Regions from separate parts of the Cytobacillus sp. FSL R5-0377 genome, predicted to be linked through region 2. Evidence: riboswitches for the same ligand, from Rfam matches in the RefSeq annotation. Region 2 holds a riboswitch; the other holds the start of a gene.
The links. A riboswitch is a leader RNA that binds a small molecule or an ion and turns the genes downstream of it on or off. The one in region 2 is predicted to bind preQ1.
Positions count from the first base shown of each region.

Region 1: it holds a riboswitch for preQ1, as region 2 does, so the genes downstream of both, queF (preQ(1) synthase) here and queC (7-cyano-7-deazaguanine synthase QueC) in region 2, are expected to answer to the same signal.

Region 1 covers NZ_JBBORA010000001.1:1,549,923-1,554,349, forward strand. Annotated here, with positions in the region: gene panF (sodium/pantothenate symporter) at 60-1,502, opposite strand; gene NSQ49_RS07830 (YhdT family protein) at 1,499-1,789, opposite strand; gene queF (preQ(1) synthase) at 1,945-2,442, opposite strand; PreQ1 riboswitch class I at 2,553-2,598, opposite strand; gene mscL (large conductance mechanosensitive channel protein MscL) at 2,732-3,103, shown strand; gene NSQ49_RS07845 (Bax inhibitor-1/YccA family protein) at 3,172-3,813, shown strand; partial or broken gene NSQ49_RS07850 (AhpC/TSA family protein) at 4,035-4,427, shown strand, end outside.
Region 2 covers NZ_JBBORA010000001.1:142,190-146,616, forward strand. Annotated here, with positions in the region: gene NSQ49_RS00710 (5-oxoprolinase subunit C family protein) at 1-9, opposite strand, end outside; gene pxpB (5-oxoprolinase subunit PxpB) at 6-716, opposite strand; gene NSQ49_RS00720 (hypothetical protein) at 1,053-1,775, shown strand; gene NSQ49_RS00725 (hypothetical protein) at 1,826-1,954, opposite strand; PreQ1 riboswitch class I at 2,105-2,147, shown strand; gene queC (7-cyano-7-deazaguanine synthase QueC) at 2,200-2,859, shown strand; gene queD (6-carboxytetrahydropterin synthase QueD) at 2,863-3,339, shown strand; gene queE (7-carboxy-7-deazaguanine synthase QueE) at 3,332-4,063, shown strand; gene NSQ49_RS00745 (ABC transporter ATP-binding protein) at 4,213-4,427, shown strand, end outside.

The DNA.
Region 1 (4,427 bases), 1.4 Mb from region 2:
TAAAGGCTTTTTGCAGGTTTAATAGAAGAGCCCCGGAATACCATTCCGGGGCCTCTTGCTTAAATTTCTGCAGCTGCAGGTGCTGATTTTTCGGTAAATAGGCTTACGGCTATATAAGATGCCAGTGATAAAGCAATAGGCATTACGACTGTATTCATGCCTAAAGCATTGGGATAAAAAGTATGGAATAAAATATAGGAAACTGTGCCGGTTATCATGGAGGCCACTGCCCCATATTTATTCCCTTTCGCCCAATAAAGGCCCAGCACAACTGGCCATATGAATGCTGCTTCCAACCCTCCGAAAGAAAAGAGATTCAGCCAGATAAGCAAATCGGGCGGACTGAGCGCCATGATGCACACCAGAATCCCCAGCAGGGCTGTGACTGCAAAACTCATTTTCTTAATCGTGCTTTCTTCAGCATCAGGTTTAATATAATTTATATACACATCTTTAACAATCGCCGAGCTGACCAGAAGGAGCAGGGAATCCACGGTAGACATAATCGCAGCCATCGGTGCAGCCAGTACAATTCCCGCAAGCCACGGCGGAAGGACCTCCATGGCAATCAGCGGCATAACTTTATCCCCCACTTCAATTCCGGGAAGAATCGGCCTGGCAAATACACCAATCAAATGCATGCCAAGCATGATAAAGCCAACCACGATTGTTCCAATAATAATTGCCCTATGCATCGCTCTGGCATTTTTATAGGACATGGCCCTTACAGCCACCTGAGGAAGACCAATAACCCCCACTCCCACCAGAATCCAGAAGGATGAAACATATAAAGGAGTCAATCCGCCATCAAACCCAAATGGGGTAATCAAATTCGGATTCTCTGAAGACAGATCGCTGATAATATTCTGGATTCCTCCACCTGCCACAATGACAGCAACCAGAAGGACCAGGGTGCCCAAGAACATAATCCCGCCCTGGACGGCATCCGTTACAGCAACAGCACGGAAGCCGCCGATCACCACGTAAACCATAACAGATGCCGCAAAAATGAATAAAGCAGATAAATAGCTTAATCCTGTCAGTGACTCAATCAATCTTGCTCCGCCAACCCATTGGGCTGCCATAGCTGAAAACAGAAAAATAATGATGCTGAGAGAAGATAGCCACACAACCCATTTGCTGTTATATCTTTCTTTCAAAAAATCGATGAGTGTTACAGCATTATACTTTCTTGCTGTAATCGCAAACTTTTTTCCCAAGACCATAAGGACGAAATAACCAGTAACAACCTGTGACATGGCGAGCAGCACCCAGCCAAGCCCCTGCGTGTATGCAACACCAGGGCCCCCAATGAAGCTGCTGGCACTTCCGTAGGTTGCAATCATGGTCATAGCCAATATAAAACCGCCCAGCTGCCTTCCTCCCAGAAAATAATCCTGCAGAAACGAGCTGCCGGCATCCATCTTTCTGCTGGACCATAAACCCACCAGAAAAATAATGATTAAAAAGAAGAGAAGAGGTGCAATAACCTGCCAGTTCATTCGGAATCTCTCCCTTCCCCATTTTCTTCGAACGGAACTTCTTTAAAGAGGAATTTCACAGCCGCGGATACCAGTATCACCATGACAATAAAACCGGCAACACAGCTCCAGAAAAACCATGCCGGCAGCCCCATGATGAATGTATACTCATCGGCAGGTGCTGACCCCAGTCCATAGGCAAACCCATACCACCATATGAAATTAAAGAGTACGAGACCAATGCCAATCCACGCTTCTTTCTCTGCTACTTTAAAACGAGGATCTTTTTTATGTATGCTTTTCTTCATTTTGTCTCCCTTCAGAGCTTTTTTATAGTATGGCATTCATTGAAGGAATTCTTTACTTGATATTCCACAAACACAGCTTATTCTGCAGCAAAAAAGGCAGATTGCTCTGCCTTTTTGATCATATTTTAAAATTGCCCTTTAAGCAAGGTCTTCTATTAGCGATTATCAATCGTCTCCGGATAAAGATCATGGTTCATCAAGCGGTAATCTGCCATTTTCTCATATTTTGTTCCGGGCTTGCCGTAGTTCGTGTACGGGTCAATGGAAATCCCGCCACGAGGCGTGAACTTGCCCCAGACTTCAATGTAGCGCGGGTCCATCAGCTCAATCAGATCATTCATAATGATGTTCATGCAGTCCTCATGGAAATCGCCATGATTTCGGAAGCTGAAAAGATACAGCTTTAATGACTTGCTCTCTACCATTTTTTGATCTGGAATGTAGCTGATATAAATAGTCGCAAAATCCGGCTGGCCCGTTTTCGGGCATAGGCTCGTAAACTCGGGACAATTAAACTTTACAAAATAGTCGCGGTTTGGATGTTTATTATCAAAAGCCTCCAGAATTTCAGGCGAGTATTCAAAAAGGTAGTTAGTCCCCTGATTTCCCAATAATGTAATATCTGTTAATTCCTCATCTTTTCTTCCTGACATAAAAATAGCCTCCCTTTATATGATCCCGCTGATCCAAAAGAAAGGTCCGAAAAGTACAGCTTGAAAAATAAAACCATATCCTCTCTTGGATATGGTTGATTATTATAATCAAAGCCATAGTTTTTTATAGAGGGTGATGCTATGAACCTCTCCCGATACCACGGGAATAATAGAAATATAATTGTCATAGTTACTATAGAGAAAAAGCCTGTTTCTGTCAATAGGTGCTTCCTTATCACCTATTCTTCATAGTATAATAACGGTAATTTTCAAAGAAAGGTGATTGGTTATGTGGAATGAGTTTAAAAAATTCGCCCTAAAGGGAAATGTCCTGGATTTGGCGGTTGGGGTTGTAATCGGAGCTGCCTTCGGAAAGATTGTATCTTCCCTTGTAGATGATATCATCATGCCTCTTGTTGGGTTGCTTATGGGCGGAGTTGACTTTACGGATTTGATGGTGAAAGTCGGTGGAGCACAGGTGAAATATGGTTTATTTATACAGAATATAGTGGACTTCTTCATAGTGGCCTTCTCCATTTTCGTCTTTATCAGGATTATCAACAATCGTTTCAAAAAGAAAGAAGAAGCAGCACCAGAACCCGTAGTGGATCCCAATGTTGAGCTTTTAACTGAAATAAGAGATCTCTTAAAAAATAAATAAAAAATGAAACTTAAAGAATAACTTTATCGTATATACATATACAAATGATGTTAGAGGAGAAATGAAAAATGTATGTACAGCACACCGCTAATAACAGTTATTTGCCTTCTGTTTTAAGGGCGTTTGCCTTATCATTGGGGATTGCTTTCGCCGGAACGATGGCGGGGGTTTTTATTCCGCCAGCCTTGTTTTTGCCGCTCATGATTCTTGAACTCGGCATGCTGCTTTTTGCTTTCCTGCTCCGCCGCAAAAAAGCTATCGGGTATACATTCCTTTATGTATTTACATTTATTTCAGGAATGACGACTTATCCGATTGTTGCCCATTACCTGGCTGCTATTGGACCAAATCCTGTTTTAACCGCCCTTGCAACGACAACGGTTGTATTTACAGGTTTAGCCGTGTATGCTTCGACTACGAAGCGGGACTTATCTTTCCTCGGCGGCATGCTGATGGCGGCATTGCTTGCTCTTATTGCGATTGGAATTTTCAGCCTCATCTGGCCGTTAAGCTCTAATGCTATGCTGGCTTTTTCCTTCATCGGAGTGCTTTTATTCAGCGGATATGTGCTATTCGACTTCAACCGCATGAAGCATTACGGAGTGTCTCCGGAAGAAGTGCCTTTGATGGCCCTTAATCTATATCTCGATTTTATTAACCTGTTCATTAATATCCTTCGCATTTTTGGAATATTGGGGAGCCGGGACTAAACAGGAGTGAAAACTCCTGTTTTTTTTTATACTCAAGCCGGAATTCTTTATTCCTTTAAAAGAATTAAGTATGATCAGAAGCAAACCCGAAAGGCGGGATATGAATGAACTATATTTTAGAAAGCCCAAATTCTGATAAAAATATGACGCTTGAACAGGCCATTAATGGACAATACACAATGGCTGTTTTCATCCGCCATCTTGGCTGACCGGTCTGCCGGGAATATCTTGCGCAGTTGCGCGAGCGCATAAATGAAGTAGAAGAAAGAGGTTTTCAAGTCATTGTCATTGCTCCTTCGAAAGGAACATTTATTAAACAATTCCTTGAGCAATTCGGTCCGTTTCCTTTTCCATTCCTTGGCGACCCTTCCCGGGAAGCTTATAGAGGAATGGGACATAAAACCATGCCAAAGTGGAAGCTTCTTTCAAAAGCCGCATTAGGATATATTACAGGAAAAGTCGGCGGCTTTATCCCTAGGGATGAAAAACAGAAAGAGTTTGTCCTGAAGTCCATGAAAACTCAGGATGTCTACATTCAGGGCGGGACATGGCTTTTTTCTCCTCAGGGAAACATGCTATGGAACCATATTGATGAATCACCTGAAGACCACGCA
Region 2 (4,427 bases):
TTTAATCATTGCTCCGTCTCCTCCCAATGATGGTATTCTTCCAGACTGATTGGCCTGAATTTAATTTTATCTCCAGCTTTTAAAAGGGTGGGGGATTCATCCATTGGACGAAACAGTTTTACAGGAGTACGCCCGATCAGCTGCCAGCCTCCTGGCGTCTCAATGGGGTAGATCCCAGTCTGCATCCCGGCAATTCCCACTGTTCGCTCAGGTATTTTCAAACGGGGGGTATCCCGTCGGGGTGCGGCAATTTGCTCTGACATCCCGCCGATAAAAGGGAAGCCTGGCGCAAAGCCAATCATATAGACCAGGTAACTGCCTGAAGAGTGAATGTTTATTACTTCATCAGGGGTAAGGCCGTTATGTTCGGCAACATAGTCAAGATCCGGCCCGAATTCTCCTTCATAGCAAACCGGGATTTCGACAATCCTTGCTTCCATTGGCTTTTTTTCTCCCAGTTCTTCCATTAGCGGTTTTATGAGAGAACATATGAAATCAAATGGAAGCTGGCCGCCGGAAAGCTGATATATCTCATATGGATTGTAAAAAATGGTGACTGTGGTATAAGCGGGGATGTATTCTATCATCCAATCTGGAGGATGTTTCTCGAGAAAGGATGTCAGTGTCTGCACTTTTTGATGTGCATCCTCACTGATTTCATTCCCAAGTTCAATAAGAACTGCATTATCTCCTAAAGGATGTACAGTGTATTCCATATTTTCACCGGCTTTCGCTTCAAATATAGTGAGCTGAAGATTCAAAAAAATTATTCAGTAATAATAAATATCCATTTCCAAAGAGACAAAATACACACTTTATTTCTTCCTAAAATAAGGAAAGTCTAGGTTTAATAAGGTTAGAAGGAAAAGGATTATTAGTAGATTTATATATTTATGCAACTTCTTCAGCTAAAGAATATAATATCATATAATAGACTGAAAATTCTATGTGTGCAAATTATTCTGCCGGAAATTGACCCAGATTCTTCAAAGTTTATATCGTCCGCTAATATGGGAATAAAGAAGGATATTATGAATTAGGGAGAGATCACCATGGGAGCAGAACCGGAAATGAACTTATCTGAAAGATTTGAGGCTGCCTTTAACCGAATTCACAAAGCCTTGAAACAATCTGCTAAACAAGCCAGAACAGATAAATTTTATAAACTGATAGAAATACAGAAAAACCATTCGCTGATTCGATTATATGAGGATGATTTACATCAGTTTGCCAAGCTGAGGAATGCTATTGTCCATGAAAAAATTGATCTGGATTATTATATTGCGGAACCTCACCTGGAAACGGTGGAAAAAATCGAACGGATTGCCGGCCATTTTGAAAAGCCCAAAACGGCGATTTCCATAGCTGCGACACCTGTATTTTATTTTTATGAAGATGGAAAGCTTTCAGATGTACTGGCCATAATCAATAAATTCTCTCATTCGCAGTTTCCCATCTACTCAAGGGAAGAGGAATATTCCTGGCTGCTAACCTCAGCAGATATTGTCAAATGGATGGCAGAGCATTTTACTGAAGAGACGATCCAGCTGAAAAAAGTGAAAATCAAAGAGCTCTTCAACAAAAAATCCAAGCATCAAATCGCATTTGCCGGCACGAATACTTCAATATTTGATTTAGAGGATATGTTTGAGGAATCCAGAAATAAAAATGAAAAGCTTGAGGGAATCATTGTTACTGATACTGGAAAGCCGACTGAAAAACCAAAAGGCTTTATTACAGCCTGGGACCTGCTGGAGGCCGATTCAGAAAATTAATACGAAAAAAAGGTGCAGGCAATAGCTGCACCTTTTTTTACAGGTTCCGATTATTGCAGCAATCCCAAACGCATAAGAGTGGACCTGTCCTGAATATGGATCCCTGAAGTCCTTCTTGCAAATGTCCCTTTTTTCGCAATGCCAAAGGAATAGCGTGATGACGATGTAAATCTGATCATGCTTCAATCCCTCCTTATGAAATGGCGATGCATTATTACTTTTCCACGATTTTGAATAATAAAACTTTTTGTTTGAACACAAGTAATACCTTCTAAAACCTTGAAAAAGATGATAATATAAACTGATAGTTCAATAGAAAATCCGTGTAAACGGTAGAGGTTCTAGCTACCCTCTTTAAAAAACTAAGGAAAACAGGTCTGCTTTCTTAGTGGTCCTGTTTTTCTATTTAAAGGAGAATTTTAATATGAAAAATGATAAAGCACTCGTTGTATTCAGCGGCGGACAAGATAGTACTACCTGCTTATTCTGGGCAAAAGAACGTTTTGCCGAGGTGGAAGCAGTTACTTTTAATTATAATCAGCGGCACAAGCTTGAAATTGATTGTGCCCGCCAAATAGCAGAAGATTTGGGAATCAGGCATCATATCCTTGATATGTCCTTATTGAATCAGCTTGCACCAAACGCTCTGACCCGTGATGACATAGAAGTAAAGGATGGAGAGGAAGGCGGGCTTCCATCGACATTTGTGCCTGGAAGAAACCTTTTATTCATGTCCTTTGCCGGTGTGCTTGCCAGTCAGATCGATGCCAAGCATATTGTTACCGGGGTGTGTGAGACAGATTTCAGCGGCTACCCTGATTGCAGAGATATTTTTATCAAATCACTGAATGTCACACTGAATCTCTCGATGGATGGGCAGTTTGTGATTCATACACCTTTAATGTGGCTCAATAAAGCGGAGACATGGAAATTGGCAGATGACTTGGATGCTCTTGATTATGTGCGCAACAGCACACTGACATGCTATAACGGCATTCCTGCCGATGGCTGCGGTGAGTGTCCTGCCTGCCATTTAAGACAAAAGGGCCTTGAAGAATACCTCAGCGAAAAGGGGGGGCTTTAAGCCATGTATGGATTTAGGATTGTTGATAAACTCCAGAAGATTAATGAAGACATTAAACCGGATCAGTTGAAATACCATCACAAGCGTGTAATGGTCAGCAAGGAATTCACGTTTGATTCAGCCCATCATCTGCATTGCTATGAAGGTAAGTGCAAAAACCTGCATGGACACACCTATAAGGTGATTTTCGGCTTAAGCGGGTTTGTGGATAACAGAGGGTTAATGATCGATTTCGGGGATATAAAAGAAATCTGGAAAAAAGAGATTGAGATTTTTCTCGATCACAAGTACCTGAATGAAACGCTGCCACCTATGAATACGACAGCCGAGAATATGGTTGTGTGGATTTATGAAAAAATGGCGGAAAGCCTGCAAAACAGAAAAGAGCAATATGACGGGGCCAGAGTAGAATTTGTGCGCCTTTTTGAAACTCCTACAAGCTATGCGGAAGCCAGAAGGGAGTGGATGGAGGTTGAGTAAGATACCAGTACTGGAAATATTTGGTCCGACCATTCAGGGTGAAGGCATGGTCATCGGCCAAAAGACTATGTTTGTCCGCACTGCAGGCTGTGATTATTCCTGCAGCTGGTGTGATTCCTCTTTTACCTGGGATGGAAGTGCGAAAGACAGCATCCGTCAAATGGACCCGGATGAAATTTGGAAAGAGCTTAAAGAACTGGGAGGAGACGGGTTTTCATTCGTAACCATTTCAGGCGGCAATCCCGCTCTTCTTAAAAATTTGGGTAAGTTCATTTCTCTTCTTAAAGCTGAACAAATTAAGCTCTGCCTGGAAACACAGGGAAGCCGCTGGCAGGATTGGTTTTATGATATTGATGAACTCACACTCTCCCCAAAGCCGCCAAGTTCAGGCATGAATACGGACTTCGATGTGCTCGATCTGATCGTGAACAAACTGCAGGGCAGCAGAAGGGAAGAACAGCAGTTTTCACTTAAGATTGTTGTTTTTAATGATGAGGATTATGAATATGCCAAAAATGTTTATCAGCGCTATCCAGGAGTTCCGTTTTATCTGCAGGTGGGAAATGATGACACCGTAACAGCAGACGACCGGAATTTACTGCAAAGACTGCTTGATAAATATGATTGGCTTATCGAAAAAACGATTCAGGACAATGAGCTGAAAGATGTTAAAGTGCTTCCGCAGCTGCATACCTATGTATGGGGGAATAAGCGGGGAGTATAGCATCCGAAAATCCCGCATTCAAGGTGCGGGGTTATTTTTGTTTTTGAATTTTGTAACAGATTATTGGAAATCTATGATATTATACGTTTGAACTTGACAATACATATTTCACATATTTCCTGTAAATTTCTATAGATAGGGAGAGTTAGATGACAGATAACACCATTATCCGATTTAAATCGGTGACAAAAAAATATGATAATGACCCGCCTGTATTAAAAAATGTCAGCTTTGAAATTGAGCGCGGAAAGTTTTATACCCTTTTAGGTCCATCGGGCTGCGGAAAAACGACGATATTGCGGCTGATTGCCGGCTTTACTGAACCTTCTGAAGGGGATATCTATTTTAGTGGAAAAGTCATTAA